Regions from separate parts of the Paenibacillus sp. V4I7 genome, predicted to be linked through region 2. Evidence: riboswitches for the same ligand, from Rfam matches in the RefSeq annotation. Region 2 holds a riboswitch; each other region holds the start of a gene.
The links. Region 2 has a riboswitch for cyclic di-GMP ahead of QFZ80_RS32835 (transglutaminase-like domain-containing protein). Riboswitches for the same ligand answer to the same signal wherever they lie in the genome.
Positions count from the first base shown of each region.

Region 1: another riboswitch for cyclic di-GMP. It lies ahead of QFZ80_RS17045 (C40 family peptidase); the one in region 2 lies ahead of QFZ80_RS32835 (transglutaminase-like domain-containing protein).
Region 3: another riboswitch for cyclic di-GMP. It lies ahead of QFZ80_RS31140 (S-layer homology domain-containing protein); the one in region 2 lies ahead of QFZ80_RS32835 (transglutaminase-like domain-containing protein).
Region 4: another riboswitch for cyclic di-GMP. It lies ahead of QFZ80_RS33720 (PilZ domain-containing protein); the one in region 2 lies ahead of QFZ80_RS32835 (transglutaminase-like domain-containing protein).

Region 1 covers NZ_JAUSZD010000002.1:3,450,488-3,458,518, reverse strand. The annotation lists gene QFZ80_RS17060 (2-oxoacid:acceptor oxidoreductase family protein) at 1-400, shown strand, start outside; gene QFZ80_RS17055 (thiamine pyrophosphate-dependent enzyme) at 435-2,738, shown strand; gene QFZ80_RS17050 (hypothetical protein) at 2,809-3,102, shown strand; cyclic di-GMP riboswitch class I at 3,222-3,309, shown strand; gene QFZ80_RS17045 (C40 family peptidase) at 3,475-4,428, shown strand; gene QFZ80_RS17040 (ribonuclease H-like YkuK family protein) at 4,535-5,128, shown strand; gene QFZ80_RS17035 (ADP-heptose synthase) at 5,276-5,782, shown strand; gene QFZ80_RS17030 (phosphotransferase) at 5,807-6,835, shown strand; gene mgrA (L-glyceraldehyde 3-phosphate reductase) at 7,403-8,031, shown strand, end outside.
Region 2 covers NZ_JAUSZD010000002.1:7,009,705-7,017,735, reverse strand. The annotation lists gene spoIIE (stage II sporulation protein E) at 1-1,679, shown strand, start outside; gene QFZ80_RS32840 (class D sortase) at 1,965-2,666, shown strand; cyclic di-GMP riboswitch class I at 2,746-2,833, shown strand; gene QFZ80_RS32835 (transglutaminase-like domain-containing protein) at 2,847-3,659, shown strand; gene QFZ80_RS32830 (collagen binding domain-containing protein) at 3,859-6,744, shown strand; gene QFZ80_RS32825 (vWA domain-containing protein) at 6,903-7,622, shown strand; gene QFZ80_RS32820 (protein kinase domain-containing protein) at 7,606-8,031, shown strand, end outside.
Region 3 covers NZ_JAUSZD010000002.1:6,655,571-6,663,601, forward strand. The annotation lists gene QFZ80_RS31140 (S-layer homology domain-containing protein) at 1-2,459, opposite strand, end outside; cyclic di-GMP riboswitch class I at 2,520-2,604, opposite strand; cyclic di-GMP riboswitch class I at 2,825-2,919, opposite strand; gene QFZ80_RS31145 (3D domain-containing protein) at 3,121-3,810, opposite strand; gene QFZ80_RS31150 (ArsR/SmtB family transcription factor) at 4,285-4,632, shown strand; gene QFZ80_RS31155 (SRPBCC family protein) at 4,635-5,168, shown strand; gene QFZ80_RS31160 (MerR family DNA-binding transcriptional regulator) at 5,476-6,189, opposite strand; gene QFZ80_RS31165 (DUF5701 family protein) at 6,373-6,999, shown strand; gene QFZ80_RS31170 (hypothetical protein) at 7,042-7,725, opposite strand; gene QFZ80_RS31175 (ABC transporter ATP-binding protein) at 7,725-8,031, opposite strand, start outside.
Region 4 covers NZ_JAUSZD010000002.1:7,202,505-7,210,535, forward strand. The annotation lists gene QFZ80_RS33685 (low molecular weight protein arginine phosphatase) at 1-386, opposite strand, end outside; gene QFZ80_RS33690 (manganese efflux pump MntP) at 445-1,005, opposite strand; gene QFZ80_RS33695 (L-threonylcarbamoyladenylate synthase) at 1,070-2,143, opposite strand; gene spoIIR (stage II sporulation protein R) at 2,206-2,970, opposite strand; gene prmC (peptide chain release factor N(5)-glutamine methyltransferase) at 3,110-3,991, opposite strand; gene prfA (peptide chain release factor 1) at 3,991-5,067, opposite strand; gene ychF (redox-regulated ATPase YchF) at 5,104-6,204, opposite strand; gene QFZ80_RS33720 (PilZ domain-containing protein) at 6,283-7,017, opposite strand; cyclic di-GMP riboswitch class I at 7,121-7,207, opposite strand; gene tadA (tRNA adenosine(34) deaminase TadA) at 7,487-7,924, shown strand.

The DNA of each region.
Region 1 (8,031 bases), 3.6 Mb from region 2:
AGGGGAGACGATGCCCGATTTCGTTCGTTTCGATACGCCAGTGCTTGGCTATGAAACGCAGTCCATTGGTGGTGTCATTACGAATCCTGGGAACAGCATTCTGAAAGATTTAAGCATTTCACGTGCGGGGATGATGCCGCATTTCCATGAAGATAAATGCATTCACTGTGCTTCCTGCGATAATGTGTGTCCGGATTTCTGTTTCGTTTGGGATGAACTCCCCGACAAGAAGGGGCGGCCTCAGATGTTCTTACAGGGGATCGACTATCAATACTGTAAAGGGTGCCTTAAATGTGTACAAGCTTGTCCGACCGAAGCGCTCGTAAGTGAGCGGGAAGAGGATGGTTATGCGGACTTAAATCGCATGCCGCATCGATTCAATCTAGCTGTAAACTCTTAGAGAGTATTTATGGGAGAAGGGTGGAACTACTCGCATGTCCATTGATATCAAGAAGGAATTAGGGCAAGCCAAGGTCGAACAGCGCATTGTATATGAATCAGGTAACGAGATGGCGGCATATGCGGCTCATCAAATTAATTATCATGTTATGGGATACTTTCCGATATCTCCATCTACGGAGGTTGCCCAATTTCTAGATCTTATGAAGTCCAACGGACAACATGATATCGTGCTCATTCCAGCAGATGGTGAACATGGTTCGGCTGGCATATGTTATGGCGCTTCAACTGCTGGCGGCCGCGTATTTAACGCGACAAGCGCCAACGGTTATTTGTACATGTTAGAGCAAATGCCGGTACAATCGGGGACACGCTTTCCCATGGTAATGAACTTGGTATGTCGCTCTGTATCTGGACCACTGAATATTCATGGGGATCACTCCGATTTATACTATGCTTTAAATACAGGTTGGCCGATTGTGATGTGTCGGGACCCGCAAGCGGTCTATGATATGAATATCATAGCTTTAAAGCTGGCTGAGGATCCGGAAGTGCGCTTGCCGGTTCTGGTTGCTTCAGACGGCTATTTCACGTCCCACCAAAAGCGTAGAGTACAAACGTTCGCACATCGTGAGGATGTGCATGCTTTCGTCGGAGAGAAGCCACAGGGCTTCCCGGATACGTTGGATCGTAATAATCCGATTACCGTAGGTCCTTATATGAATGAGCCGGATTATATAAATAACTGCTATCAGCAGTCCATGGCCATGTATAACGCCGAAGGTGTTTATGATCGTATTCGGCAGGAATACGCGGAGTTAACAGGCCGTGATTATCCGATTCTTGAGCTATACCGCATGGAGGACGCGGAAGTCGCCGTGTTCTTGATGAATTCGGCTTCCGAAATCATTAAGGACGTCGTCGATCAACTCCGTGAGAAGGGTATTAAGGCCGGATCGATCGCGCCGAATATCATCCGACCATTCCCGGCAAAGCAGATCGCTGAAGCTTTGCAGCATGTGAAGGCGATCACCGTTGGCGATCGCGCGGATTCCTATGGCGGTCATGGCGGCAATATGGTCAACGAAATTAAAGCGGCGCTGTTCACACACGGGAACAGAGATACGCTTGTCATAAGCCGAATCTACGGCTTAGGTGGCAAGGACTTTTATGCCGAAGACGGGCATAGTTTGTTCCAATTTGCCATTGACGCTGTACAAAGCGGCAAGGTTGAAGTTCCCTTCGATTACTACGGCCACACGCCAGGTGATCCTTCGAAAGCGCCGAAGCGGGTGTTGACGCCGATGAAGTATGAGGATTTGAAGACGGGACTCATCACGGTAACGCCGGATGAGAACTCAGGCAAGCTGAATGTGCGTATTCCGCCACTGCGAGCACTGACGAAGAAACCGAAGCGTATTGCTCCGGGGCATGGCGCTTGTCCAGGTTGCGGTATTTTCTCCGGCTTGGAACTGTTTTTCAAAGGGATTGAAGGCGACATTGTCTCGATCTTCCACACAGGCTGTGCGATGGTTGTAACGACGGGTTATCCGTATTCGGCTCACAAAGCGACCTATATTCATAATCTGTTCCAGAACGGCGCAGCGACCCTCTCAGGAGTTGTGGAGATGTTCTGGGAGCGCAAGCGACGTGGCGAGCTCGACCATTTGGGTTTGAAGGACGATTTCACCTTCGTGATGATCACTGGTGACGGCGGAATGGATATCGGCATGGGACCAGCAATCGGAGCGGCTTTGCGCAATCATAAAATGATTATTCTCGAGTACGATAACGAGGGATACATGAATACGGGTGCGCAGTTGTCTTATTCGACGCCAATGGGTCATCGTACATCGACTTCGAACGTTGGGAAGCACCAAGGTGGTAAAGTGTTCCATCACAAGGATACCGCCCAAATTATGGCCGCTACCCATATTCCGTATGTATTTACGGGGTCGGAAGCGTATCCGCAGGATCTTGTGAAGAAAGCCGCGAAAGCACAATGGTACGCTCAAAATGAGGGATTGGTATATGGAAAAATTCTCATTGCCTGTCCGCTGAACTGGCTGTCGGATGACCAGGAAGGCTCCAATATCGTTGGAGCTGCGGTAGACTCCTGCTTCTTCCCGCTCTATGAAGTGGAACACGGGGTTACATCCATCACATATAACCCGGAGGATAAGAGCAAGAAGATACCACTATCGGATTGGCTCAAGACGATGGGGAAAACGAAGCATATGACGAAGCCTGAATATGAGGGTTCCCTGAAATCATTCGAAACGGAAGTCGAGCGTCGTTGGAATATGTTAAAAGCCAAGCATGAGAATGCTTATTTATAAGTCGTCATCATAAAAAATGAAGGCACATTCACCTCCGTGGTGAACGTGCCTTTTTATCGGAGGAATGAAAATGCCCTATGTGTTGCAGCACAAAATATCGCAGCAGATTTTCACATGCACACTTGTCAATCACTACGGTTTAGCCTATTATGGCGTTAAATTTTGGCCGGATTTAGAAGAGGCTGAGCAGCAGTTTCCTGCTTTTCTGCACAACATAGGGGAAATGGAGCCGGATGCTTGGCAGGTGACTGAGCTCGAGGAAGGGGAAATGAAGCTCTGCAATGTGAAGTTGAAAAATGATCCTAATTTACAAGTGTTTTGGACACATACACGAAAACTGGAAGTCCGTAAACTGGAAAAATAAACCTTAGCGTCAATAGGTACGCAGACACTATGATATCGACAAAGAATCGCAACCTTTCGCCTATATTCGTGAAGAACCCCCTCAAACTATAATAAGATGCGAAAGAAAAAATTAACATCACAACGAAATGGCAAACCGAGCGAAAGCTAGGGACGCAAAGCTTTAGGGGCTCTCGTGCCAAAGGTACAGTGCTAGCCAGCTGCCGAATGCGATAGGACCCATCTACAAGAAGAGGATGACCCAGCTGAGGCAAACGGGTCATCCTTTTTACGATGTAGAGGAGGTGTCAGGTTCAAATAATCCATTTCGCCAGTTCGGTTTTACGTGACTCAAACGCAGCAAGAGCGATATCAACCTATGGAGGTAGAGACGATGAGAAAATGGACGATGGTTATCGGAATGCTTGTTTTAGCGCTTACTTTTGTAGTCCCTGCAGCCATTCAGGCAGAAGAGGGGGTAACAACAAAGGCTCAAATTGTTTCGGGGGTAAGCTTCAGAGATCAAGCTAGTACTTCAAGCAATGTTATACGTTTATTGAAAACAAACGAAATTGTTACCGTCACAGACTATGTAACGACGAATTGGTATAAAATCAAGGATGCGCAGGGCGTAAGCGGCTATGTTTCGACGAATAGCAGATACATAAAAATAACTAGTAATGCGGAAATCATCTATGGCGTAAACTTTCGTACACTTCCAGCAACCGAGCCCGGCTCCAAGATTATTCGAATGCTTAGTAAAGGGGAAGACTTCCTCGTTATAGCAAAAGTCAACGACAGTTGGTATCAAATTCAAGACGCCAATGGAACTAACGGGTATGTAAGCACAAATAGTAAATACATAAGCACGGATTTCTCTGTCATCAAACCCAATCTACCTCTCGCTGAAGAAATTGAAGCTGTTATTGCAGCTGGCCAAGTTTACTTAGGCACACCTTATGAGTTTGGTTCGGTACGCAATGACACCACGACCTTTGATTGCTCGGATTTCATTCAAACGATGTTCTGGGATGCTCTAAGATTCTCCGTACCAAGCGATTCACAGGCACAAGGCAACTATGTTAAATCGTTAGGTCCTGTAATTCAGGAGTGGACAAATTTGAAACGTGGAGATCTGATGTTCTTCAGCAGCTACAAAGGGAGTAGAGAATCAGATTATGATAACGTGAACGTTCTTACAGAGCCGATCACGCATGTTGGACTTTATTTAGGAAATGGGAATATGCTGCATACGTATTCTGTCGAATCCGGCGGAGTTCGCACAGATACGATCGCTGGGAAGCAATGGGAAAATCGATTTTTGTTCGGCGGCAGTGTTTTACGATAAGTGATGGTTCGATCATAGGAGTTTTGCCATATACTATAGATAGGGGCGGATGCAGCTTCAGCATCCGCTTCTTCCTCATTCTAAGAAGAAAGGAAGAACCTTATCTTTGAAACCTTTGACGACGACCCATCCACTGGAATTTCGGAACACAACGGAAAGAGGACTTAACCTAGATACCGTACACGAGCGTATTCTACAATTCATGCGTCACGACCCCGTAGCAACCTACAAATTTATTATTGGTACGGATTGTCAGGTACACACAGGTCATACGAAATTCATTACCGGTGTAGTTATCCAGCGGTTAGGAAAAGGAGCGTGGGCGTGTTATCGTCAAGTCATCGTTCATCGGGCCCTACATTCGATTAAGGAAAAACTTTCGATGGAAACTGCTTTGAGTGAAGAGATTGCCATGTATTTTGATGAGTCTAAGCGACAGGATATGGAAAACATTATTCTTCCACATCTGTATCAAGGTGCTTCCTTCGACATGTTTATTCATATTGATGCTGGTGACGATGAGAATAAAAACAGGACTGCAAAATTCGTCCAAGAAATGGTGCGGAGAGTGGAATCTGTTGGTATGGTTCCTGTTATTAAACCAGATTGTTATGTAGCTTCGGCCTATGCCAATCGGTTTTCGAAGAAGCCGTATCAGCCAATTTATGAGAATCACGAGGTCATCGATGGCATCCTATAAGAGAAATCGAAACCGTTAGTTCGAAGTGGTCACCACGATCATAGGAACTGACGGTTTTGTTTAGTTTAGAAGGTTGTGAAAAGAGGATTCCTCAGCTTCTTAGCGAAATAATGCTTTTACAAGGTTAGAGAGAAAGGGGAGAACAAGATGAGCAAAACATTTATAATCGAAGCCGTTATGCTAGCGGTGCATGGTCAGTTAATGCTGCCTGGGCAGCCTGTTACTTATGTGATACCTTATACCAGCATTCAGGAATTATACGAGCTTCAGACAGGCTCTGAGCCGATCATGTTAGAGGAAGAAGACGATGGTTTCGTGAAGCAAATGATTGGTGAGCTGATTGCTTTCTTCGAGGAATCTTTTAATAAGAAAAAAATTGAAAAAGCGTTAACTGTTCCATGGCGGAAAAGCCCACCTTTGCCAATTAATGAGCATGTCACCTTGATGGTTGTTTTTGCAATTGACAATGAGGAGTATGGGGACAATTTTGACCCGATTGAAACCGAATTAATTCTAACGGCGATCAAAGAACAGGCTGCTTTGTTAACTGACCAGTTAGATTTCATTGAACGTATGGTTCAAGCAGGAATTCCAGTCGAAGCATATGACGTAGAGGATTTTGAATTTGCGGTAGAAGGTGACAATCAGGTTTAGGAAGAGGAGTTGAGGAAGGCAATTATGCGTGTCAAAGATCAAGAGGAGCAATTAACCTCACTACCAACTTACTGGTTTCCAGCTCAAACATGGTCCATGCGTGTTGGCGCGGGAGGTATGAATAATACAACTCGGTTCGTAGACGTGGAAGGTACTTCCTATGTTCTTCGATTGTACGAAACTCATCGTGACATGGACAAAATTATGTTCGAACATAGTGTTCTTTTGGCACTAGACAAAGAAAAAGATAAACTTCCCTTTCGTGTACCTGTGCCAGTGGAGCTCCCAACTGGGGGGACTGTTGTTCGCTTAGATGCAAGCGAAGGCAAATTGGCTGCCTTATTTACGTATACAGATGGCTGTAATCCTACTTGGGGGAGTATGCATCAACTGCTGCAGTTCGGAGAAGCTGTTGGAAAGCTGTCTTCTGCTCTGGCTGCGATTACCATGGAACTTAAACCTGTCTACCCACCTTATTATGAAATTGAACATATCCATCCCCGCTGCACACCAGATGCGATTCAAGAGTTCTGTCTTCATCCATCAGAACCATTCAGGATGCAGCGCGATGAGCTCTCCTATATATTTGGACGATTTGCTGCTTTTTATAAGGCTATTCCTGACCTTAGAAAGCTTCCTCATCAACTCGTTCATGGTGATATCAATGGGTCTAATATGCTGGTTAATGACGAGGGTCAAATTACGGCCGTACTTGATTTTGAGTTCGTAACTCAAGATGTTCGAGTGATGGAGCTAGCGGTCTGTTTATCAGATCTTATCGATCCCACCCTACCGTCAGAAGAATTGCGACGCAATTGTACTGCCTTCTATAAGGGGTATGGCCAATCGATTCATTTGGGAGAGGAAGAAATTGTGTTGCTGCCTCTTCTGATCGAGCTTCGTAGGTTGGATGTATTTATTCATTTTCTAGGAAGATATTTAGATGGTGTGGATGCTCAAGGCGTGCTCGTTGATATTATTCATAACACGTTTGACAAAACGGAGTGGCTGGAATTGAATGGCTCGGAGCTTGTGCTTACTTTGCTCAAATAGCATAAAGATAGGGGTAATCGTACAATCGATACTTCTCTGGTTGGAATACCATATAACACCAATTGAAAAGGTGGTGTTTAGGTATGCCTAAAGGTGTTTATCTGGGCAACAATGTTCTCGCTCCTAACTGTGGTCGTTTCTGTCGTAATGTGTGCAATCGATTATTTGTAGTTGGGCGAAATCAATGTATTGCGGATTGTCTGCGGTGTGGTGGATTACGCGGAAGCGCAAAGTCCACTGTGAAATCAAAAGGAAAAATGGCTCACAAATCAAAACGTAAATGTAACTGCGGTTGTGGCAAATGTAAATAATTTCGAAAAAACTGTCGAAGGAATTCGGCAGTTTTATTTCTGATTGTAGGCAAAATAAAAGCATAACTAACCTAGAGGTAAGTAAGACACGTTTTTTTTAGTTCTTTTTTTGTTGCCTCGGTTAACCTATACTAATACTTAAGAAGCCAGTTTAATGGTGAAACTTTGGTAGATGCTTACGAGATAAGTTATCTACGAAAACATAAGTGGATGCTTACGAAGTAAGTTTTCTACGAAAACTCTGAGGAGGACAAAAATGGTCTATCAAGCAAGCTCAACGCGTTATGCAGAAATGAAATATAATCGTTCAGGTAAATCGGGACTTAAGCTCCCGGCCATATCATTAGGTTTGTGGCACAATTTCGGTGGATTAGATCTCCATGAGAATGGAAGAGCTATGCTGCTTCGCTCTTTTGACTTAGGGATTACCCATTTTGATTTGGCTAATAACTACGGGCCGCCGCCAGGGTCAGCTGAGGAAATGTTTGGTAAGGTGTTAAAAAGCGACTTGGCCGCGTATCGTGATGAGCTGATCATCTCAACCAAAGCGGGTTACCACATGTGGGAAGGTCCTTATGGAGAGTGGGGTTCCAAGAAATATCTAGTATCCAGCTTGGATCAAAGTTTGAAAAGAATGGGATTGGAATATGTAGATATTTTCTATTCACACAGACCGGATCCGAATACGCCATTCGAAGAGACAATGGCTGCCCTGGATTTAATAGTTCGTCAAGGTAAAGCGTTGTACATAGGGCTATCCAATTATACGGCAGAGCAAACGAAAGAAGCAGTAACCATTCTGAAAGGTCTGGGAACACCGCTGCTGATTCATCAACCATCCTACAGCATGCTGAATCGTTGGATTGAGAATGGCCTGCAGGACGT
Region 2 (8,031 bases):
GGCTTCTCAAAGATGGTAATCGATTGGCTGTTGCATTCGGAATGCTGATAGGGTCATCGATACTTGCTTTCTATATGGGATCAGGGGCTAATGTAATCAACTCTACATGGGAGTCGCTTGCAGCTGTTGCACTCTTCCTGTTGACACCGCGGAGTCTGATTCTGACGCTTGCTAAATATGTACCCGGAACGCAGGAAAATTTGAAATCCCAACAGGACTATGCGAAGCGGGTTCGTGATGTTACGGCAGGACGTGTGGAACAGTTCTCTGAAGTGTTCCGCCAGCTGGCGCGCAGCTTTAAGCAGTTGACGACCGATGATGCGGTGAGCCGCAAGGAGGAGGATGTTGGCCATTTCATGAATGCGGTTGCGCAGAAGGCTTGTGATTCCTGCTGGAAAAAGAGCCAGTGCTGGGATCAGAAATTTTATCAAACCTATACGTATATGACCGATATGATGACCCAAATTGAGATGAAGGAGAGTATGACGAAGAAGAATATTCCACCGGAGTGGAGGAAGGTATGTATTCGCACGGATCAAGTGCTGGATGTGATGAAGCAGCAGTATGGCTTGTACAAGAATGATTTGCATTGGAAAAAGCAGATTATGGATAGCCGGCATCTCGTGGCTGACCAGCTTTCAGGGGTGTCCCAAGTAATGGAGGACTTGGCTAAGGAGATTAAACGGGAAGGGCAGGAACTGTTCCTTCAAGAAGAGCAAATTCGTAATGCCCTGGAGGAGCTGGGCTTATCCATCCATACCATCGATATCATTTCCTTGGATGAAGGAAATATCGAAATTGAGATCATTCATCAATACACGAAGGGCTTCGATGAATGTCGGAAAATCATTGCGCCGCTCTTGAGCGAAATTATCGGCGAGAACGTCGCCGTCATGCGCGAGGAAATGCATGCGCGCGGCGAGGGTTACAGCACGGTCGTATTCGGCTCTGCCAAGGAATACGAGGTGGAGACCGGGGTCGCTGGCGCAGCCAAGGGAGGCGACCTCTTCTCGGGCGACAGCTTCTCCACGGTGGAGCTGGGCAATGGCAAATATGCCGTGGCGCTTAGCGACGGCATGGGCAACGGCGAGCGAGCACAGGCGGAGAGCCAGACGGCTCTGAACATCCTGCAGCAGCTGCTGCAGTCAGGGATGGACGAGAAGCTGGCGATCAAATCGCTTAACTCAGTATTGATGCTGCGATCTTCGGATGAGATGTATGCAACCGTAGATATGGCCTTGATCGACATGTATAGTGCAAACACAACGTTCATGAAAATTGGTTCCACCCCTAGCTTCATTAAGCGAGGGACGGAAGTGATTTCGATCTCAGCTAATAATCTGCCTGTCGGCATCCTGAGCGAGATTGATGTTGATCTGGTCTCGATTCCACTCCAATCGGGTGATATCCTTGTCATGATGACAGACGGTATCTACGATGCACCGGGACATGCGGTAAACAAAGAGATGTGGATGAAGCGGATGATTCAGGAAATTGATACGACGATGCCGCAGGATTTTGCGGACTGTTTATTAGAAAGAATTTTCCGCCATCATCATGGCGAAATTCAAGATGATATGACCGTCGTTGTTGCACGTATTGAGAAGCGGCAGCCGGAGTGGGCTACATTCCGCTGGCCAGGAATTACGCGAATGGAGCGTCCGAAGACGGTTAGTTAATGGAGATATAGAAGCCATAACAGCTCATTTGCTGTTATGGCTTTTTATGTGCTGTTATTCCCTTAAGAGCATAGCGAATGCTGCGTATTTCTAAGATGGAAAATTTTAACTTCGTATAGGTTGCACTTAGAATTCAAAGCATGATTAACTTATGAATATGTCTGTTAACTAATTATGCTAAATCTGGCGATTTCGATAAATCTAAGTTGCCAGGGCTTTATATGATGTTAAGCATGCTCAGACAGTCCTCGGTGCATGAGATCGAAGAGAAAGGTGGTACCACTAGTGATTAGAAAAAAGCTATCACTGTTATTTATCGTTCTTGGGATTATCATTTTTCTCTATCCAACGTTAAACGATCGTTATGAGAGCTATCAGCAGAACAAAATTTTGAAACAATGGCAGGAAAATCTGCAGGATATGGATCAGACAGCCTCTGACATCGAGGAGGAGACAGATGTAGGGTTGGTCGTGCCTTCTTCCAGTCCCGCAGTGGAAGCTCTGCCGACAAGCAGCCAGCCGAGCAGCCAGCCAAGCCCTTTGGCCGCGGAAAAGACACCGAAGCCTGTAACTTTGCCGCAGAAGAATACAGAGGGTGTCCTTATTATCGATAAAATTAATCTGAAGCTCCCTATATTGACAGACGCAACCGTGAATAATTTGAAGATTTCCGTTGCCAGTATTGCCAATACAGGCAAAGCAGGCGCTATTGGCAATTATGCCATTGCGGGTCATCGAAACCTTACTTACGGGAAAAATTTTAATAGATTAGATGAGGTCACCGAAGGGGATTTCATAGAAGTGAATACAGGGAGCAAAACGCATATCTACAAAGTTGTGGACAAACAGTATGTCCTCCCAGAGGATGTCTGGGTGCTGAAAGGCAACGGCAAAGATCGGGAGATTACGCTAATAACTTGTCATCCTATGGAAAACCCGACTCATCGTATTGCCATTAAGGGAATCATGGTGCAGTCAAAGGAATAAAATGTAATATTTTGTCTATTCAGAGAGACAAGCCTATGTTAAGATTGCACTATAGTGATTATAGGGAGTCGGTGCGTTCCTCCGATAAAGGCAAATCTAGCGAAAACTAGAGACGCAAAACTAAAGGGCCTTCCTTAGCCGAACTAAGTTGGCAGCCAGTTACCGAAAGGGGATTTATTTTTGTTTAAAAAGCCAAGTATACGAACAATCATCGCAGCATTTCTATTTACACTTGCTCCGCAAGGGATATTTGCAGCTTCCAATCCATCCATGATAGATAAAGATGCTCTGAATAAAGGAATTATCTCGGTTCATTATTCAAACGATAAGAACAAGAACACCAAAGTTCTCGTTCGAATCATGAGAGAAAATATCAAATATGACTACACATTCGAAGAAGGGGGTCAGTACCCTTTGCAGCTTGGAAACGGACAGTATAAAGTACTGATTGGAGAGTCCATAGGAGCTAATAAATATAAAGTTGTTACGCAAGAACAAATAGAGTTAGAAATGGAAGACGAGAATGCCGTATTTCTGCAGTCCATTCCGTTGATCGATTGGGACAATGAATCGAAGGCGGTCGTTGAGGCTAGGCAATTAGTTGGAGATAAAGAAAAAGATATCGACAAAATAAGAGCTATTTATGGATATATCACGACACATTTTCAGTATGATTATGAAAAGCCCCAAACGGTAGCAGATAGTTACGTACCTAATCTGGATATGGTCTACGCAGCGTCCAACGGAATTTGTTATGACTTTGCAGCTACTTTTGCGGCAATGGCAAGAAGCGAGGGGATTCCTACTCGTCTGGTTATGGGGTATGAAAGTCATGCGCCAGATACTTATCATGCGTGGAATCAAGTCTTCCTAAAGGAAAGTAAGGAATGGGTGACGATCGATACCACGTATGACGCTGTTCATATACAAGCCGGTGAAACGATAGATCTCATAAAAAATGATTCTAATTATCAGATATCCAGAATATATTAAGTGAAATGATGAAACCTGATCTCATAGCTGAGAACAGGTTTTTTTGTGCTTTTCCATGTTGAAAAACAATAAATCCCAATATTTACAATACATCTTGTATCATTTATCATTGATAATGATACATTTTGTTTCAAAGTCATAGGAGGTAGCACACATAAATAATCTCTATAAAAAATTGATCCATGAATGGAGGTATGAAATGATGTTGAAGAAAAAAACGAGTGCACTGCTAATTACCTTATTAATTTTTATGCAGAGTATTTACGGGATTGGCTTTTTGCCTAAGGCCAGTGCAAACACAATTTCAAACAACATTCTCGACAGTGTGACGATGGCTGTGTACAACAGCGCAGGAGAAGTGGTGACTGGTAATGTTTACGAGCAAGGTGCCAGAGTGAAGTTGGATTATACCTGGTCTTTGCCAAACGGACATGGTTACCTTGCCGGGGATACATTTACATTCACACTGCCGCAGCAATTTTTATTATTCAATCACATCAACGGTGAACTGAGGATGGGTAATGATCTTGTGGGAACGTTCTATGCCGACAAAGACAGCCATCGGGTGTTAATTACATTTAATAAATTCATAGAAGACTATAATAATGTGCAAGGAACTCTAACCTTCAACACACAATTCAATAAGAGTCAGATTACTGGAAGCACCACGCAAATTATTACAATTCCGATTAATTCTGGAGAACAGGTGTTTAACCTCAACTTCAAACCCACAGTCACTTCTACAATAAGCAAAGCGGGTGTGTCCCAGGGTATTAATTCCAAGCAAATCGATTGGACCATTGATGTGAACAAGGCGCTGGATTCCGTTCAGGAAGCAGTTGTAACGGACCCCATACCGGTAGGGTTGTCAGTTCCGGTTACAGTAGCTGTCTATCATTTGGATGTACGTTTGGACGGCTCTGTTGTCAAGGGAGGACTGGTGGATAGCAGCAAGTATATGGTGAGTACAGCGGGGAGCGTTCTTTCAGTCCGTTTTGCAGATAGCCCTATTGAAACTGCTTACCGCATTCAATACACAACGCCAATTACTGACGATTCCAAGGAGTCATTTGTAAATACGGCAACGTTCAAAGGAAACAACAAGACGCCTGTCTATGCATCTGCAACGGTCACTGTAGAGTCCATCAGCAAATTGGCGATTGTCAAAACTCTAGGAGCTGTAGATTACGAGGCTAAGACAGTAGTGTGGAACATCACGATTAACGGTGATAGTCAGAGAATGAACAGCGTAGTTGTGACCGATACATTTCCGAACAAAGGACTTCATCTCATCCCGGGTTCATTGGTCATCAAAAAGGGTGTAACTACACTAAGTACAGCAGAGTACACGCTCGACAATTCGGTAGCTTCTGATGTAGGCTTGACAGTGACATTCACTAATGTTATTACCGAACCTGTTACGATTAGCTACAAAACCGATTTCAATTTAGATTGGATTCAATCTGTTGACAGCACAACTGATTTCAATAATTCGGCCAAAATAGACTGGATAGATCCTACTAACAAAGAGCAATCCAAAACAGTAACAGCAAAATTCGTTATAAGGACTGAAGTGAAGAACAACGGGTTTAAATACGGATCCTACGACGCATTATTAAAACAGCTGACTTGGACAGTAGGGGTCAACAACAACAAGAAAATCCTTACAGAAGCAGTCGTTGAGGATCTCCTAGAGTCCAATCAAGTGCTTGTCAAGGATTCGCTTGCCGTATACAACATGATAGTCGCACCAAATGGCAATCCTTCAATGGACCCTGTTGCTATAGACCCTAAAAACTATTATTACAATGTTGATGCTAATAACAAGCTCATTCTAACATTTAAACAAACAATTTCAGGTCCGTATTATATCACCTTTAAAACAAGTCTGAATGGTCAACTTATTGGCGGTAACATTAAGAATTCGGCTAAATTATTTGATGGTAATCTTCCTGCATCGAATGATCTCATAGCAAGTGTTAACATCCCGTATGGGGGAGAGTATGTTAGTAAAAACGGTTTGCAGAGTGGAGATAAGATTGTTTGGACAATTACGATTAATCGAAGTCAGTCAACCGTAACTGACGCGGCAATCATCGATACACCATCAGTCAATCAGATATTGATACCGGATTCTTTCCATCTGTTTGGTACGTCTGTTACTTCGAATGGAAATATAACGAAGGGCGCAGAATTAACCAAGGGGACAGACTACACATTGGTTATTCGTACGGATAATATCGGCAAGCAATCGTTTGAATTAAAGTTCGTGAATCCGATTGCGGCAGCTTACATCTTGGAATATCAATCTGTCATTGCTGCTAATGATCAAGAAACTGTTTCGAATAAAGTCAGCTTTAGCGGTAAAAATTCAACCACGGTAACTAAAGAAACGGTGAAGGATATTTTGGTAGGTGTCTCCAGTGGTTCTGGCACAGGCAGTGGCGATAGAGGTTCATTGACGATTAAGAAAGTTGATTTGGCAAACAACACCTTACTGCTTAGTGGAGCGACCTTTGAATTGTATCGCAAGATCGGTCAAGAGAAGGATATTATTCGTTCCTTGACAACAAATGAGACGGGTAAGGTTGTCTTTTCTGGCCTGCTGGCCGGCGATTATATTGTGAAAGAACAAGTAGCCCCTCAAGGTTATGTGTTAGATGCTATCGATCGCACGATAACGCTTCGTGCAGCGGAAAATTTGAATGTAACCATTACAAATGTTAAGACGCCCATACCGGATTCGCCGGAGTCAAATGATCCGCCCACGTCGACACCAACGCCACCGCCAACACCGCCAACACCAAGCCCGACACCAGGTGTGACGCCAACACCGTCTATAACACCATCGCCAAGTGTAACACCACCACCACCAACAGTTCCTACTCCATCAACGGATCCCAAACCGACGAATCCGGACATACCGATTGATACTGATAATGATGTGCCCTTGGGGGGAATTCCTCCTATCACTAAACCAGAGACCCTCCCGAAGACAGGAGAATCTAGCCATCTGTACGTGGAAATCGCAGGTATCACCTTAATCCTACTGGGTCTTATCTTAAGAAGGAGATTTACTCGATAAATCTTCAATATTGAGACAGTTCTGCCATTACCATTTGGCGGGCTGTCTTTTTATTTCGCTCAGTTGGCTAGTGATTAGACTCTCTCATAAATGGAAAAACTAGGAGTAGAACTACTAGAGAGCTAATCTTTTCTTGGGCCAGGGAGGCAAATATCATGATGAAGCAGATTCTTTTAATTACAGATGGGTGTTCAAATGTAGGGGTGAGTCCGGTAATAGCTGCAGCACAAGCACATGCCGAAGGTGTTACCGTAAATGTTATCGGTGTGATTGACCATGGGGAGCTAGGGGTGCTAGGCTCTGAGGAGATTCAAGAGATTGCTGCGGCGGGCGGCGGGATGAGCCGAATCGTGAATTCAGGCCAACTCTCCCAAACGGTTCAGATGATGACGCGCAAAACGGTCACCACAACGATTCAGCATGCCGTAGGCAAAGAGTTACAAAGTATTCTTGGCTTTAATCAATTGGAACAGTTACCTCCAGAGAAGCGTGCTGAAGTGGTTCAAGTCATCGATACCATGAGTGAAACCACCTCACTTCGCGTAGCTCTTTTAATAGATGCTAGTGCCAGTATGAAGCCTAAGCATGCAGCGGTGCGTGAAGCGATTCATGATCTTTTGCTTAGTCTTAGAGCCCGCAGCGGCAAGAGTGAGCTAGCAGTTTTCCACTTTCCGTCAACCAAAACGAGGGATCAGGAGTTAGAAATGGATCTCAGTTGGACGAATCAACTTGCAAATTTGGACAAGATGTTCTATAAAATAAACATGAAGGGTACAACTCCGACTGGTCCAGCGTTACTGCAAACTTTGCAGTTCATAACGGAGAAGCCTATCTTACCAAAGACCGAGGATGGGATGCTGAGTGACTACGTGGTATGAAGACGCCTTCCGTCCTGGGTCAGAAATCCAAGGGAAATGGAACGGCCGGATGTATGTGGTCGAACGTTTATTAGGTGCTGGTTCCAATGGTGTAGTGGCTCTCGTACGAAGAGGGACAGCTAGATTTGCGCTTAAGGCAGGTCATGAGACGGTTGATCATCAATCGGAGATTAATTCCTTGCTTGCCATATCACTGACGGAAACCTCGTTCAAGAACTTTTTAATAGATGCTGATGATATGACGATAAATGGGAAAGAAGTCTCCTTCTATGTCATGCGATATATTGAGGGTATGACGATTTCTAATTTTATACATAAACGTGGGCAGGATTGGATCTATGTGATTGGTTCTAACCTGCTTCGTAAGTTAACGGAAGTTCATAAGAGCGGCTATGTTTTCGGTGATCTG
Region 3 (8,031 bases), 350 kb from region 2:
GTACCTTCCAGCATAAAGGTGGCCGCATTCACAACCGCAATTGCACCTTGTTGCTGTAAAATATACGTATAGGAAGAATGTTCCGCTTTTAGCAAGGAAACGTAGATTTTACCATCTGCATATGTGAGACTCTCCGGTTCAAGGTCAAAGGAAATGGAGGCTTTATCGCCTGTTTCGTAATTGACGCGGTAAAGCTTCTTGTTCGTTTTATCTGTGATATAGAGGATTGGCTCCGACGGATGTTGCCACGTATCCGTAATCTCAAAATCCAGAGCTATGTGTGCATTATAATAAGTTGTAGCAAAAGCAATGCTGCTTGGTCCGGATTCCACGCCAATTTCATCAATTGCTGATGTAACGACATAATATCTTGTCGTATGTGGAAGATTCGTGCTATCGACATAGGTCGTTCCGGTTACCGTAATCGGTTGACCGTTTTGATCCTCCAAGGGCACAAACTCGCCATCAGCAGTTGCGCTGTAATAAATATGATACTGGGTTGCATTCGTAACTGGATTCCATTCCAAAGCGATCTCCCTATTCGATACTGTCGATGCCTTTAGACCAATTGGCGACTCTAGTTGATCATAAATCCCATCAAGTTCCCAGTCGCTTCCGTTCCATGTTGCAAAAACAAGATACTGACTTCCGTAAACGAGCGTAAGGTTATCCCCTGCAGTGAGTGGCACCGCTTGTCCCGGCAGCTGATTACCTAGATCATGGACCGTGTAACTGTCATTGATTTGATAAGAAATCATCTCGTTGCCACCATAATAAACCTGAGCATACACGCTTTCGCTAACCGCAATGCTGGATAACAGAAGCCCGGAATAATGCTGTGTTGAATTTCGATTGGTTACGTTATACGGAGCTGGAGAAACCGATCCGCCTATAATGCTGTAGATCCCTACGTCTTCTAACGTCCCGGTATATTCGGTCTGGTATGTATCCTGTGTAACCGTGTTCGAAACGTCCCATTGAACCGTCGAATAATCTGCGATGGATGGGTACAGTGTGTATACCTTGTCCTGTATGATAAAGGCAGCATTAATATCCACTACATTACCCGGCTCAGTAGCCGGTGGCTGTCCAGGAGGTACATCTTCTCTCGGGTTGTCCTCATTCGGAACAGGAGAGTTTCCTGTTACTTCCTTCCCGCCAATTACGACGAGCTTCACCAGATCGGCAAGTGTATATTTCTTTACAATTTGTTCAAAGCTTACGCCTTCCACATTAATCACCGCATTAAGGATTGATCCTTCTCCCGTCACCTTCGCGGCTGCTTGCAAAATGATCTGCTCCAATATGGCATTGCCCAGCATCTTGATTCCTGAGCCTTCCGAACCTGCTTGCGTTTCAAGCAAGGTGACAACGGATTGACTGGAAATCTCGACGGTTACCATCGACTTCAGGTCAACTTTCACAAATGTCCCTACTAATTGAACGACATCATTCACAGTCGTTCCTTGCACGGAAATGGATTGGAAGCCTTCGTTTCCTTGCTCTTGTTCTAATTTCGCACCCGATTTTATAATGGTATGACTTATACTCGTAGAGCCTTTAGCAAAAACTCTGACTCTGCTGAAGTCCTTTTGAACCACCATCTGATTGAGGGTCGAATCTTGAATTTCAATGCTGTTTTCTCCGCCCCCATTCACAATCGTTCTTCCTTTTACTGTCACGTGATCAAGGAACACTTCCCCCTCCCCTATCCCCGCTGCCAAGATGAGGTCGCCTTTGATCACAGCATTTTTTATAGTGACACCGCCGCTGTTGACTGTCATATTTCCTTCAACATCAGCTTTTGGAGTATAAGTTCCAGGCTCATGGATCAGCTGCCCTACGGCATTATCTAGCATCACTACGGCTTCTGCTCTTGTAATGGATTTCTGAGGACGGAAGCTCTGATCAGGATACCCTTTAAGATAACCCTCCGAGGCGACTGCTTTTATATAAGGCTTGCTCCAGTCAGACATTTGCTGCTCATCGTGAAACGTTCGCGTATCGCTCTTTGGTAACACATCTTCTAATTGCATAAGTGGATAGATGATTTTGGCAGCCTGTTCTCTGCTAATCGGTTGATCTGGACGGAAGGTGCCGTCATCGAACCCAGAAATATAGCCGGCATATTTTGCTTTGGCTACATCGTTATAGAACCAATTCTCCTGAGAAACATCTTTGAAGGTTTGGTCATCCTTATGGAGATACTCAAACGCCTTGTTGACAAGCGATATGAATTCCGCCCTGGTAATGACTTTATCGGGTTGAAAGGTTTGATCGGCATAGCCCGAAATCAATCCATTACCGATCCATTCGTTTATGGCATCCTCTGCCCAATATCCATTAATGTCACGTAAGGATGGTTGGTTTTCTGCTTGCGCTAAACCTGAGAAAGATACGAATTGAACGGTCAAAAACATAACGATAAATGCAACTTTTCCTATTAACCTCGCCAACATACAATCTTCCTCTCTTTTACTTTGATATAAAGGCAATAAAAAAGCCACTCCAAAAGGAATGTAGGTAGCCCGTACAAGGAAGTGCCCTTGCTTAGACCCGTGGCTTTGCGTCTCCGCCTTTCGGACGGATTTGCCTTTGTTCATTATTGCTTGGTACTTAGGTAGATTTACTTTACTACTAGTCATTTAGACTCATCACGTCAAACTTACTGCCCCTGGACAATTACCTTACCATTCCTATCATAGTAAGTGCCTTTACCCATCTTTCCTTCTACGAAATCTCCTTCGAAGTTTATCCTATAAACCTCACACGCACTCGCTCCTTCTCAATCTCCATGTTAAATAACACAAAAAACCAAGCTCAATAGAGCAACCCGGCTATCATCCCATGAGTTGTGACTCATGGCTTAGACCCGTGGCTTTGCGTCTCCACCTTTCGATGGATTTGCCTTTGTTCATTATCGCTTGGTTATTAGGTATTTTTACTCATTATAACTAGTCTTTTAGAACTGACTGTTTTCCATATTAATCCACATTATTTCATAATTCAACACTTTTCTACAAAAAAGAGGAAATACCTACGCAAAGTGTGTGCTTTCACACAAAAAAGGCCAACCGGATATTCCGGTTGACCCTAAGCCCTATTAAATTGCCTATCGATTTAAACATTCTCTTTGTCTAGTAAATAGACTTTCACATTCTTCTTTACGCCGAATTCTTGTGCTTCACTTAAATCATTCATGAATACATCAATTCTCGAACCGCGAATAGCAGAACCAATATCCTCCGCTTTGCGAATGCCGATGCCATCAATGAACACTGTAGATCCTAAAGGGATTACAGCAGGATCCACGGCGATCGTGCGTCCTTCTTTTGCTTTTAGACCACTAAATGTGATGCCGTACATGGGATGGGAGGCCTTTTTACCTGTTGATTCAACACCAGCCGTATAAGCTGTGAGGGTTGTGTTCAATACTTTTTTGATGATTTTCTTTTGACCATTAGGTAAACCAATCTCTGCATCACCCATCGGAATCGTTAAACTTTGACCAATCGTTAACTGGTTCGGATTTTGAATATCGTTAGAGCTAATAAGGGCATCTACTGATATGCCAAAATCCCGAGCAATTTTGTACAGTGTATCTCCTCGGTCCACTTGATACTGCGTCTTAGGCTGAACAAGCTCAGCTTGAGCGGCTTCTTCCATAGGACCTGCATTTCTTGCCATACTATACGTAGGAGGTAATCCCCCCCCATCTTCACTTTCAGGGTACGAATAGGCGGGTTGCACCTGCCACAAACAAAGCAGCAACGGAAGCGTCAAAGTAACATAAAGAATTTTACGAAACATAGTATTTCCTCCTCATAAAAAATAATAGAGTTATAGCTACTAGATTCGACCAATTCTATGATTTATATACGTCTCGTATTAAATTTCCTCATTTTGATAGGATGTGAATAACGATAAACTCACCCTTATGAGAGAAACGTATAGTACGCTATTTACAATGATGATATTCATGTTCAGTTAACGGCAGCAGGCGTGCAAATAAACATTCACAGTTTGCAAAAGGAAACGGAAGAAGCGGCATTGATGGCAAAAAGAATGATGAACAAGGCGGACAGAGTGCCAAAAAATAAGCAAGATAAAATGGGTAAAGAAATAAGAAAAGCTTGAATCGCATACAAAATGAATCTTGGAATATACTAACAAACGTTTATATGTGAAAGAATGCCGGTATGATAGTCTTTCTTGTTTTTTCACGAAGCAGCGATTTCATTTATTAAATATTCCTTGACAGGAATATTCCATATGGGGTATATTATGTTTATAAATAAGACTTTCAGTGCTCTTGCCGAGCCAAACCGCTTGCACATTGTCAAGCTTCTGCGTGACGGCCCTCTTACCGTCGGGGAAATAGCGGATCGGCTTGAGCTCCAGCAGCAGCAAGTATCCAAGCATCTCCGCGTGCTTAGTGATGCAGAGCTTGTCGAGGTACAACCGTCAGCGAATAAAAGAATCTATAAGTTGCAGTTTCAGTCATTCAAAGAGCTGGATGGCTGGCTAGACTCTTTTCGCCGTATGTGGGAAGAGAGATTCGATCGCTTGGACGATTATTTGCAGCAAATGTTAGAGAAGGAAAAGAAAAAACAATTTGAATTGGAGGATTAGACATGACACAAGAAAAATCAGGGAATAACTACGATGTAACTTTAGAAGGAGGCGAGTTGGTTCTTACTCGTATCTTCAATGCCCCACGCGAACTCGTTTTCAAAGCTTGGACTGAGGCTGAACATTTAGCTCACTGGTGGGGACCAACAGGCTTCGAATTAAGTGTACACACCTTAGATCTTCGCACAGGCGGCAGCTTCCACTATTCTATGAAATCGGCTGAAGGCTTTGAAATGTGGGGTAAGTTTGTCTACCATGAAATTAATTCTCCTGAGAAACTTGTCTACGTAAATTCCTTTTCCGATGCAGAGGCTAACATTATCCGAGCACCATTCAGCGAAAACTTTCCGCTGGAAATAATGAATAAGTTATCTTTTACTGAAAATGAAGGAAAAACCACACTGATCATGCGTGGAGGCCCTATCAATGCAACTGAGGAAGAACATAAGTTCTTTGAGGGTATGTATGATTCCATGAAACAAGGCTTCGGCGGAACGTTCGATCAGCTCGATGCCTACTTAGCCAAAGTGGTATAAGAGTTTTTCACGGTTTAAAGGATGTTTTTGCGCCACTCTAGTAGCACTTGCCGATCCGGGCATGCCGCTAGGGTGGCGTTTTTGCTTGATGTGTACGCGAGCATACGCCAAAGGGGATTACTTGGTTTCTGAGCTATAGCTGAAACAGACTGGAATAGGTTTGGTTTCCGAGTCTGTAGTAAGTCAAAGTTCGGTGACGCTGAAATGTGTAGGCTGAGAAGTCGGTTTCCGCGCTTAAACCAGTAAAGAGCAATGGAGTATTAGCGGATAGGCTCAGAAGAAGCGCTTATCTCAGTCAAAGCCTTTTTTAATCGAGCAAATTCAACAATCGGCACAGCCGATATAAATAGGACATGCCGCGAAGCTGCTCTTTGTTGATTTTGACTAAATAGTTTAAGGAATCCTGAGCGATCTTTTTGGCATGTTCCACATCATGAACATCCATCTCAGCAATGGCTTGCTTGAGATCAACAAGATCTACTGAATAAACGGCTGGTCGTAAAGCGCGAAGCAGCAAAATTTTACGCATTTGAGATCGACTAAATAGGCGGTAGCCATTTTCTGGATCTCGTGATGAGGTAATGAGCCCCACCTTTTCCCAGTGTCGGATGGCTGAGCTTGGGATGGACGTTTCCGCTGAAACTTCTCCGATGGTCATCCATTCTTTCTTTGCGTTTGAATCGAGGCTGGTGTCAGGTTCCTGGGTCTCTAGAATTTGAATATTCCTCTCTGCCAACGTTTTATCGCGATGGAGACCGGCCTGTCTGTCGTTTACCAACCAAAGGGCAGCATCTACTTCTTTTAATTGAATTTTCCGAAGAACCTCGGATGTTACATCCATTCCAAACCCTGGTGCCATAGCTTGAATACACTCGAAATAAGCAATATGTTCTTCGGTGTAAATCCGATAACCGCTGGATGAACGCTGCGTAGGAGGAACAAGTCCATTCGTTTCATAATTCCTTAAGGCACTTGTACTTAGCTTAAGTTTTCTGGCAATATCAATTGGCCGCAAGTTCATGTATTCACCTCTGGTTGATCTTCACTTTTTTATTAAGATTAAAGCTAACTTATAAAGTTTTTTCAACGAACCGCCCTCTACTAAAGGCCAATCCTTCAGTTAGTTTACCATTCGCACGAATGTTGTAAAATGATTTTATAAAAAAGAAAGATTGTTAGACAAATAACGAAGGAGCTGAATCGCTTGTTAAATGATGAGTTCGATCGACAAGTCGAAAACCTAGTGGATAAAGGCTACCCTGACATTGCTGGTGTAACCAAAAAAGCATTCAAGCAGCATCTCGAGCCGCTCAGAGATAGAATCAAGGAGCTCAAAAAGCTAAACATAGAACCACGAGCAGGATATGTCCCATTTGTCATCGTTGTTAAGAGCGACTGGATAGATGGTGAAAAAGCGATGCAGCTTGTGAAGCGGAATAACAAAATGGGCTTTAGTGTCATGGATGCAGCTGATATCAAGAGATTTATACCTATAGAGGGTATTGAACTTCCTAAAGGTATCGCCTATCTGGCGGTGGATATTGATATAGGCAAAGAAACGCTTAATATCACTCCAAATGAAGCGATCAAAACTATTATGCATGTACATCGCACCCCTCTCACCCTCGAGGAAGGCATTGCCTTGATTACTCATTTCCCAGATATTTTACAGAAAAATAACGGCTTTTCTCTGCTCGGTTCCCGCTGCGGCGACCGCAGAGTGACCGCTTTATGGATTAGTGCCGGCAAGCCGAAGCTAGGCTGGTGCTGGGCAGGTAACCCGCATACGTGGCTCGGTTCCGCCTCTTGCGGATCTCGATCAGGAAACTAACAAAATAAGCCTACTGCAGCTGCAGTAGACTTATTCTTAGTTCTAAATAGTCGCTCTACGAAGCAAACTATAAGCTGCCACCAAGTACACGACAACCAAAGGTACCATCCACCAGAATATATCCATATAACTGTGAACGATCCAATCCAAGAGACCGCCCCACAGTCCAAAGTGCGTGAAGATATAGGAACCTACCGTACCAATCAAAAGCAGGCATGTAAAAAAGATATACATTGAAGCGCTGCCGAACCGACGGTGTAAACTGGATATGGCAAACCCGAGGAAATACATATGAAGAAGTATAATCAGATAAATACCCAACGTGCCTATCAGCGAAAGATCGTTTAGAAATTGGAGTTTAAAAAGGTGTAATCGCACCCACCACCCATTGGTTGCCTCTTCAATCACAGACAGAATGGCAAGTCCTAGGGCTGAACTAACATTAACAATAATAGCTGTCACAGCCGTTCCAAAGAAATAATCTTTCCTACGAATACTCAGTCCCAAGGCAAATGGGAAGGTTTCTTTAATCGTGATCGTTCCTGCTACAAAGGTGTAGATGAAAATCGAAGCGATCGCCCCTGTATTTATAGATTCACCTACGTCCAGCGACAGCGCTATGAGCAAATTTATAAAAAAGTTTGCCCCAATAATGATCCACGGGATAGTCCACGATGCCATTTTGTTCCTCAAGTGGAGTTTTACTACCTGGTTAACTTGATTCATTATTCCTCAGTCCCCTTTCCCGCGATCGATGGTGTGCGTGTTAGATGAACGATAAGCTGCTGCATAGATACCGGTGTGAATTCAAGTCCTAACGCCTCTGCTTCCTTCCGATCCCGCTCACTTAGAACACCTAGAATTGTAGCTGATGCAGCCGCACCAATCGCCGTGCGTTCAAGCAGCTCTTTGCCCCGCGTGAAAGAATCCACAGCTGTCGCTAGACCGGAAACCGTGCAAGCACGACCGCGAAGAGCATCCGCATCTTCATTCATAATCAATTTGCCGTTATCGATAACCAGCACGTGCTCG
Region 4 (8,031 bases), 190 kb from region 2:
TCTGTAACGAGCTGCTCCCTTTCCTCAATCGCCTGTAAAATACGAGCATCATCCTCGACGTACTCTTTGAGCGTAAAAGTTTTCTCAATCGCACTCGGAAACCGCTGGATGACCGTGCGTTTATGCCCCATCGTCATAGTCAAAATGAGATCAGCCCAATTCACTTCAGACTCTTGGATCGCCAAAGAACTAATGGACTCCTTGAAGCCCGCTTCCTGTAAAAGCGATGCACTATTTCGGGAAATTGGACCGCCCGTCACCGCGGATACCCCTGCTGAACGAACCTCCGCCGCAAGTCCTTCTTGGTGCACCCTGATACGCAGCAAACCTTCTGCTAATGGACTGCGGCACGTATTTCCTGTACAAACAAATAGAATTCGCAACATGATTCCCTCCTAATCGTAAACATAAGCTAAGACGAAAACTTTCTATACCAATATTGTATCACAGTAAAAACTTGATCCCAAACGTGAGCAAAATAAGTCCGCCAAACGCCTCGCCATACTCGCCTACCCAGCCGCTTACCCGTCTGCCAACCAACAATCCGGCAATAGATAGCAAGCCTCCAAACAGACCAAAGATCAGCACCGTCAACACAATATCCGTTGCGAACATACCAAGGGATACACCCACGGAAAATGAATCAATACTGACACTAAGTGAAAAGATCGTTAGACCCCAAATTGTCCTATGATCAAAAGAAGCCGCTTCTTCTCCACGAATCGAACTATATACCATATGCGAACCCAAAAGAATAAGCAAACACCCCCCGGCCGCTGTAGCGACATTCCCTAGCAGCAAAGAGACATATTGCCCCATAAACATCCCCATCAAAGGCATAAGAACGTGAAAAATACCAATCACGAAGCTAATTTTCATAATATCAATCAAACGAATACCCTTCATCCCTATGCCAATCCCTAAGGAAAATGCATCCAGGCCCAAAGCAATCGCCATAATAATAATTGTTACCAGCTGCCCAAATTCCACCCCAGATGCGAGCATAGCGCTATCCCCCTTGTCCACGTTTCTCTCTCAAGATATGCGGACAAACAGGGAATCATGCTAGCTAAACACGTACAAGCCGGTGACCTGCTGCTTTACGAAGTCGATTCATAATCGCAAGGCCAATCCCCGTTTCTGGACAACCCTCTGCAGCAATATATTGAATGCCTTCTTGATCAAATTGCCTTAAGGCAGCATATAGATCCTGAGCAATTGTTTCCGGTTGCGATAATGATCCGCAGGCAATAACCAAATCAGCATCGTAATGAGAAGCTCTCTCCTCAAAAGTAAGAATACCCGTTGATTCATCACGTGCCTTGGCCGCATCAATATCGTTTTGAATCCATTCAGCAACAACTTCTGCATCTTCACCTTGAACGATATGCATAAATCCTTTTGGTGCGTAATGTGTATACTTCATCCCCGGAGCACGCGGTGTTTCGGAATCTTGTACCTCTTCCCGCTCTGGCTCATGAATCCGAATAGCAGGCAGTGCCGATTGCAGCTGCTCTGACGTAACACCGCCAGGACGTAGAATGTATAGCTCACCGCCTATAAGCTCGATCACAGTCGACTCGACACCAACCCCAGTTGCTCCACCATCCACAATCCCGCCAATCCGACCATCTAAATCATCTTTGACATGAGAGGCGAGTGTTGGACTAGGTCTGCCTGAGCTATTGGCACTCGGCGCGGCTATAGGAAGTCCCGCTTCACGAAGAAGCTGCAAAGCCACAGGGTGATCCGGAATTCGCACGCCCACAGTCTTAAGACCAGCGGTTACTAACGGCGAAATGCCACCTGTTTTCACAGGCAGCACAATGGTAAGAGGTCCCGGCCAGAAAGCCTCCATAAGCTGGCGATGATCCGCCGTAACACGGTCAGATAGAATTAAACTTGAGAGCTGTTCGACATTGGCAATGTGAACAATCAGCGGGTTATCTGAAGGCCGACCTTTCGCAGAGAAAATCCTTTCGACAGCTGCCGTATTCGTAGCGTCTGCCCCAAGACCATATACAGTCTCTGTAGGAAAGGCTACTGTTTCACCACGTTGGAGAAGCAGGGCAGCTTCAGCTAAATCCCCACCTATCTCGGTCCCTATACCCTGATCCACTTTCCAGTATTTTGTCACGATCATCTATCATCCTAACTTCAAAATAAAATTCTGATCCTAAATGGTAACAGGTGACTTATCTTAGCTTAGCTGAACCACGATACGATCTTCTTCACCATTTCCCAGATAAAAAACTTAACTTGTGGCTGCTTAGCATCAACGGATTCCGTTTTTTCTTCCACTTGTGCATCCTTAACCTCTTTAGCGACAGGGTTAGACTTGTCTGGTTTAGCCGTAGGTGCAACTTTACTGTCTTTCTGTACTGATGTAGGTGTAGGAGATGACTTTACCTTTCCAACATCCTCTGTATTCGCTACAACAGCAGCCGATGCTACCGCTTCTCCAGATAAGGAATCCACGAAACATAATGGCGGAAACAACACACACCACCAGTTCTGACCTTCCCCCGTTCCAATCGTCACGCGCAGCGCTTCATATTCTCCCGCTGGGTACACTTCATTTCCGTACATTTTTGTTGGAAAAGGGACTTTACCGAGCTCAACTGTATGTGAATAGCTATAGCCACGTGCTTGAATCATTTGTCCAACTAGTATATCAAACTCGGGCAAGTGGGCTTTTACTACTTCTCTTGCGTCATCCAGCGATTGGGGTCCAACGACCCACTCCTGCATACGAGCAATAATAGCATCACGAATCTCGCGTTTCAACGCTTGATCCTGCGCCGAATCGGAGTTTGCTAGAATACGTAAGCGAATAGATTCTTCCGGTATCGTAGGCGAAATAACAGCCGCATTTGAACGATTCGATTCCCAACAAGTTATCATAACAATAAGTGCAAAAGCTACTAATAATAAAGATTTATAAGTTTGACGATTAGATCTCTTAACCATGAGGAAAAGCCCCTTTCCCTTCGCTTATACTAGCCAGTATGGGCAATAAGAGGAGGAGCTAAACCTAGTAATCTATTTAAATTTGTGAAAAATGATAGAGTTGGAAGTGTTCGTTCCTATTGCTACGAACTCCCACTATTTATAGTGATCTGATCGCGATCACATGGCGATCAATGCCCTGGAGATCCGACACGAACCGGATCTCGTCCCAGTCAGCGGCGGCGCGCAGCATCGCCGCCACAGCCTCCGCCTGCCGAATGCCCACCTCGAACCCGACCACAGTCGGGATTCGCGGCAGCTGCGGCAGCTGTGAGATCATCCGGCGGTACAGGTCGAGTCCCTCGACACCGCCGAATAAAGCCGTGTGCGGCTCAAACAGCCGCACCTCCGGCTGAAGCGCCGGCAGGTCGCCATCAGGGATATACGGTGGGTTAGACACCAGTATATCCGGCGCGATCCGGCGCGCAATAAAGGGCTCGAGAAGGTCCCCCTCGAGCCACTCCACCCGCGCAGCCACGCCGTGGCGCTGCGCATTCACGCGAGCCATCTCCAGCGCTGCCGCGGAGATATCGCTGGCCGCCACGCGCCACGCAGGGCGCGCGTGTGCAACCGTCACCGGGATCGCTCCGCTCCCGGTGCCCACATCCGCAAGCAGCGGAGCGCCTTGCGGGAACAAACGTGAGCCCTCGTGGAGCAAAGCTTCCACGAGCAGCTCCGTCTCCGGGCGCGGAATCAGCACGGCCGGGCTAACCGCAAAAGGAAGGCCGAAGAAATCCTGCTCGCCGATAATATACTGCACCGGCTCACCCGCGGCCTTCCGCTCTACTAGCTGGCGCCATGTTTCCGCCAGCTCAACAGGAAACTGTTCCGGAAAACGGAACAGCAGCTCCGTCCGACTGCAGCTGAGCAAGTGCTGCAGCAGTAGTTCCACACAGGAAGCAGCCTCGGCTACACCGAGCTTCCCTAAAAAAGAAGAAGCCTCTACAAAGGCTTCTCTTAAACTCTTAGCAGCTGTCGACATCACATTGCCTGCTCCCCGTTATCCAAAGCATCGGACTGCGCTGCAATCGTGAGCGCCGAAACGATCTCTGCCATGTCACCATTAAGCACAGTTTCTAAGCGATGCAAAGTCAAACCAATACGGTGATCGGTAATCCGGCTTTGCGGGAAGTTATACGTACGAATCCGCTCGGAACGGTCACCCGTACCAACCTTGCTTTTACGCTCGCCCGCATATTTCGCTTCCTCTTCCTCACGCATTTTATCGGAAATACGTGTACGAAGCACGCGCAGTGCTGACTCTTTATTCGAGTTTTGCGATTTACCATCCTGACAAGTCGCAACGATTCCCGTAGGTACGTGCGTTACTCGCACAGCAGATTTCGTCGTATTAACCGACTGACCGCCCGCTCCACTTGAACAGAACGTATCCACGCGAATATCCGCATCATGGATGACAATCTCAACATCTTCCGCTTCCGGCATAACCACTACCGTCGACGTTGAGGTATGAATACGTCCGCCTGATTCCGTTACAGGAATACGTTGTACACGGTGCGCTCCACTCTCATACTTCAACTTACTATAAGCACCTTTACCGGTAATCATGAAAATAATCTCTTTAAACCCGCCCAAATCGTTCACAGAAGCATCGAGAATCTCCGTTCTCCATCCTTGTGCGTCCGCATAGCGTGTATACATGCGATACAAATCACCCGCGAACAAAGCAGCTTCGTCGCCGCCTGCCGCACCGCGAATTTCGACGATTACGTTCTTATCATCATTAGGGTCTTTAGGCATCATGAGCATTCTAAGTTGTTCTTCCAACTTGGCCGATTGCTCGCTAAGCTCTTCAATCTCCATTTTGACCATTTCACGCATTTCATCGTCCAGCTTTTCGCCCTGCATTACTTTAGCATCAGCCAACTGTTCGCTTACACTCTTATATTCATTATAAGCATCATATGCTTCTTGAAGATCGGATTGCTCCTTAGAGTATTCTCTAAGCTTCTTTGTATCACTAGTTACATCTGGGTCACACAGCAACTCACTTAATTTCTCATAGCGGTCCACAATGGACTGAAGTCGATCCAACATATAGGATCACTCCTTTCTTTACTTTTTTTTGTTTGATTACACATTAAATCTGAAATGCATAACGTCCCCATCATTCACTACATACTCTTTACCTTCGAGACGCACTTGGCCTTTCTCTTTCGCACCATTCATCGACCCTGCAGCTGCCAAATCATTATAAGAGACGACTTCAGCACGAATAAAACCACGTTCGAAATCGGTATGAATAACACCAGCCGCTTGAGGAGCTTTCGTTCCCTTGCGGATTGTCCATGCTCTTACTTCCTGTACCCCAGCTGTGAAATACGTGTACAAGCCAAGTTTTCTATAAGCTGCTTTAATCAATCTATTCAAGCCGGACTCTTGAAGTCCCAACTCTTCGAGGAACATCGCTTTTTCTTCTTCTTCCAACTCGGCGATTTCGGATTCAACCTTCGCACTGATCGATACCACTTCGTTGTTTTCGCTCTCAGCAAATTCTTTCACAATTTTAACAAAAGGATTTTCGTCTGCTGTTGCTACTTCATCTTCACTCACGTTTGCCGCATAAAGCACGGGTTTCATGGTCAATAAATGAAGATCGCGCACGAGAAGTTTCTCATCTTCGCTGAGATCCAAACTGCGTGCCGGTTTATCTGCATAAAGCGCTTCTTTAATACGCTCCAAACACTCCACTTCAGCAACAACCTTTTTGTCGCCGCCCTTGAGGTTTTTGCGCGAACGCTCAATCTTCTTCTCTACCGACTCAATATCTGCCAAAATTAATTCAAGGTTAATCGTTTCGATATCCCCGATCGGATCCACTTTACCGGAAACGTGGGTAATATTATCATCTTCAAAACAACGAACAACATGTACAATGGCATCCACTTCACGAATGTGTGCCAAAAATTTATTTCCAAGCCCTTCACCTTTGCTCGCGCCCTTTACCAAACCGGCAATATCAACGAATTCAAAGGCTGTCGGGACAATGCTCTTAGGCACAACGATCTCTACCAGCTTCTGCAATCTCTCGTCTGGTACTTCAACTACCCCAACATTCGGATCGATCGTACAAAACGGATAATTCGCAGATTCTGCCCCCGCCTGTGTAATTGCATTAAACAATGTCGATTTTCCTACGTTCGGTAGACCGACGATACCTGCTTTCAAAGCCATTGTAGTTACAACTCCTTAATTTTCGAAAATCATCCTTCTTATTATATAGCACTTGGAACGCAAAAAAAAGCCTGAAGGCTATTGATTCGCCGCAGACTTTTTTTCCGTTGCTCTTTTAAATTGCGCTTCCCGCTTCTGTACGAAGTAAGTTTCGATCTGATTCGTAAGGATAAAACCCCTTAAGGCATTGGTTTTCTCCTGTGGAATGTCGATATAACTTGCCCCGTAGTAGAAACCATTTTCAACCTTTTCTTTTCTTACAATTTCCATCGAACAAGGCATCGTAAAGCCCAAATCCAGTTCAACTTCGAGCTGTGAATGCTTTTGAACGATCTTATCAATCATAGAATTATCATTCATGGTAAATCCTAAGCCATTAATGGATATATTTTTAATTGAAATGCCAAGTGGATTTTCAAATTGATGTTTATTTCTTTTATTCATATCCTGAAGTCCGAATAAGAGACCTGTATGTTTCACATCCACACGTGGAAACTCCCGTTTTTCTGCGAATTTTTTACGATTTTCTGGTGGATTAATGACAATGACGGAGCCGAATTCTTTGGCAACAACGGTTGTATTCATCACAAACAAGCCGGATTTGGTATAAACCGTCATTTTCGCTTTATCCCCAAGTTGAAAGACATCGTATTCCGGTAATTCCACCTCAATAATGTCTCCAAGTGCATAGGTTAGTACGCCAGTGGCTACGAAATCGTCCTTTCCCAACATAGCCTTACTATCGATTAGAACATCAGCGTCATATCCCTCCTTGCTTCCGTAATATTTCATAACGTTATACCCGTTGGCCATTATAATTAATACCTCTCCTTTTACTCAAGTTATTCCCTATATAAAAATAAACTGCCCCTTTATGTAGGAGCAGCCTATTACCTTAATCAAGAAAGCATCGATTTTCGGTAACCAGGCTGCCATAGTTCCAAAGAACCGTAGACCCTCAGCTTTGCGTCCTTGCTTTTCAACAAGTTTGCCATTTTCGAACCTTGCTATTTATTTCTACCTATTCTCGCTCTATATGGTCTAAAAGACCTACTAATATCTATCATTATACCTAGCACAGTTGCTATTATCAACAAAATTCCTTGCATAGCTGTTCTTTTTGTTGTATGTAATGTAGAAAGATTAAATATCCACAGCTTTTCAAGTTATCCACAAACCTATCCACAGGTTGTTAACAACGGAATGAATGTTCGATTGTTATGCACATGTGGATAAAAATATATTAGCGAGGTGTCCCCCTGTGGATGAACATATCCCCTGGATGAAAGAAGCGATTCAAGAGGCTCTCAAAGCCGAAGCCATCCTAGAAGTACCGATTGGAGCGGTCGTGGTCCATCAAGGTCAAATCATTGGCCGAGGCTACAATTTGCGTGAAACAACCCTAGATCCTCTCGCTCATGCCGAAATGATCGCCATTAAACAAGCGAGCGAACATCTGCAAGCCTGGCGGCTTTTGGATTGCCAGCTCTACGTCACCCTAGAGCCTTGTCCGATGTGTGCGGGTGCGATTGTCCAATCGCGGATTCCTCAGGTTATCTACGGAACCATTGATCCGAAGGCTGGCTGCGCCGGAACGCTCATGAATTTGCTGCAGGAGGACCGGTTCAATCACCGTGTCGATGTCGTTAGTGGCGTCTTGCAAGAAGAGTGTTCGACGATGCTGACCCAATTTTTCCGTAAATTACGCGGTAAAGCTTAGAAGTTCCTGCATCTAATTCTGCGTCGCCGCTGCCAACTCAGCCAGTTTATTTATCGTACGCAAAATGACGGAAGGTGAAACACCTACGGCTTTGCTGATCTTCTGCT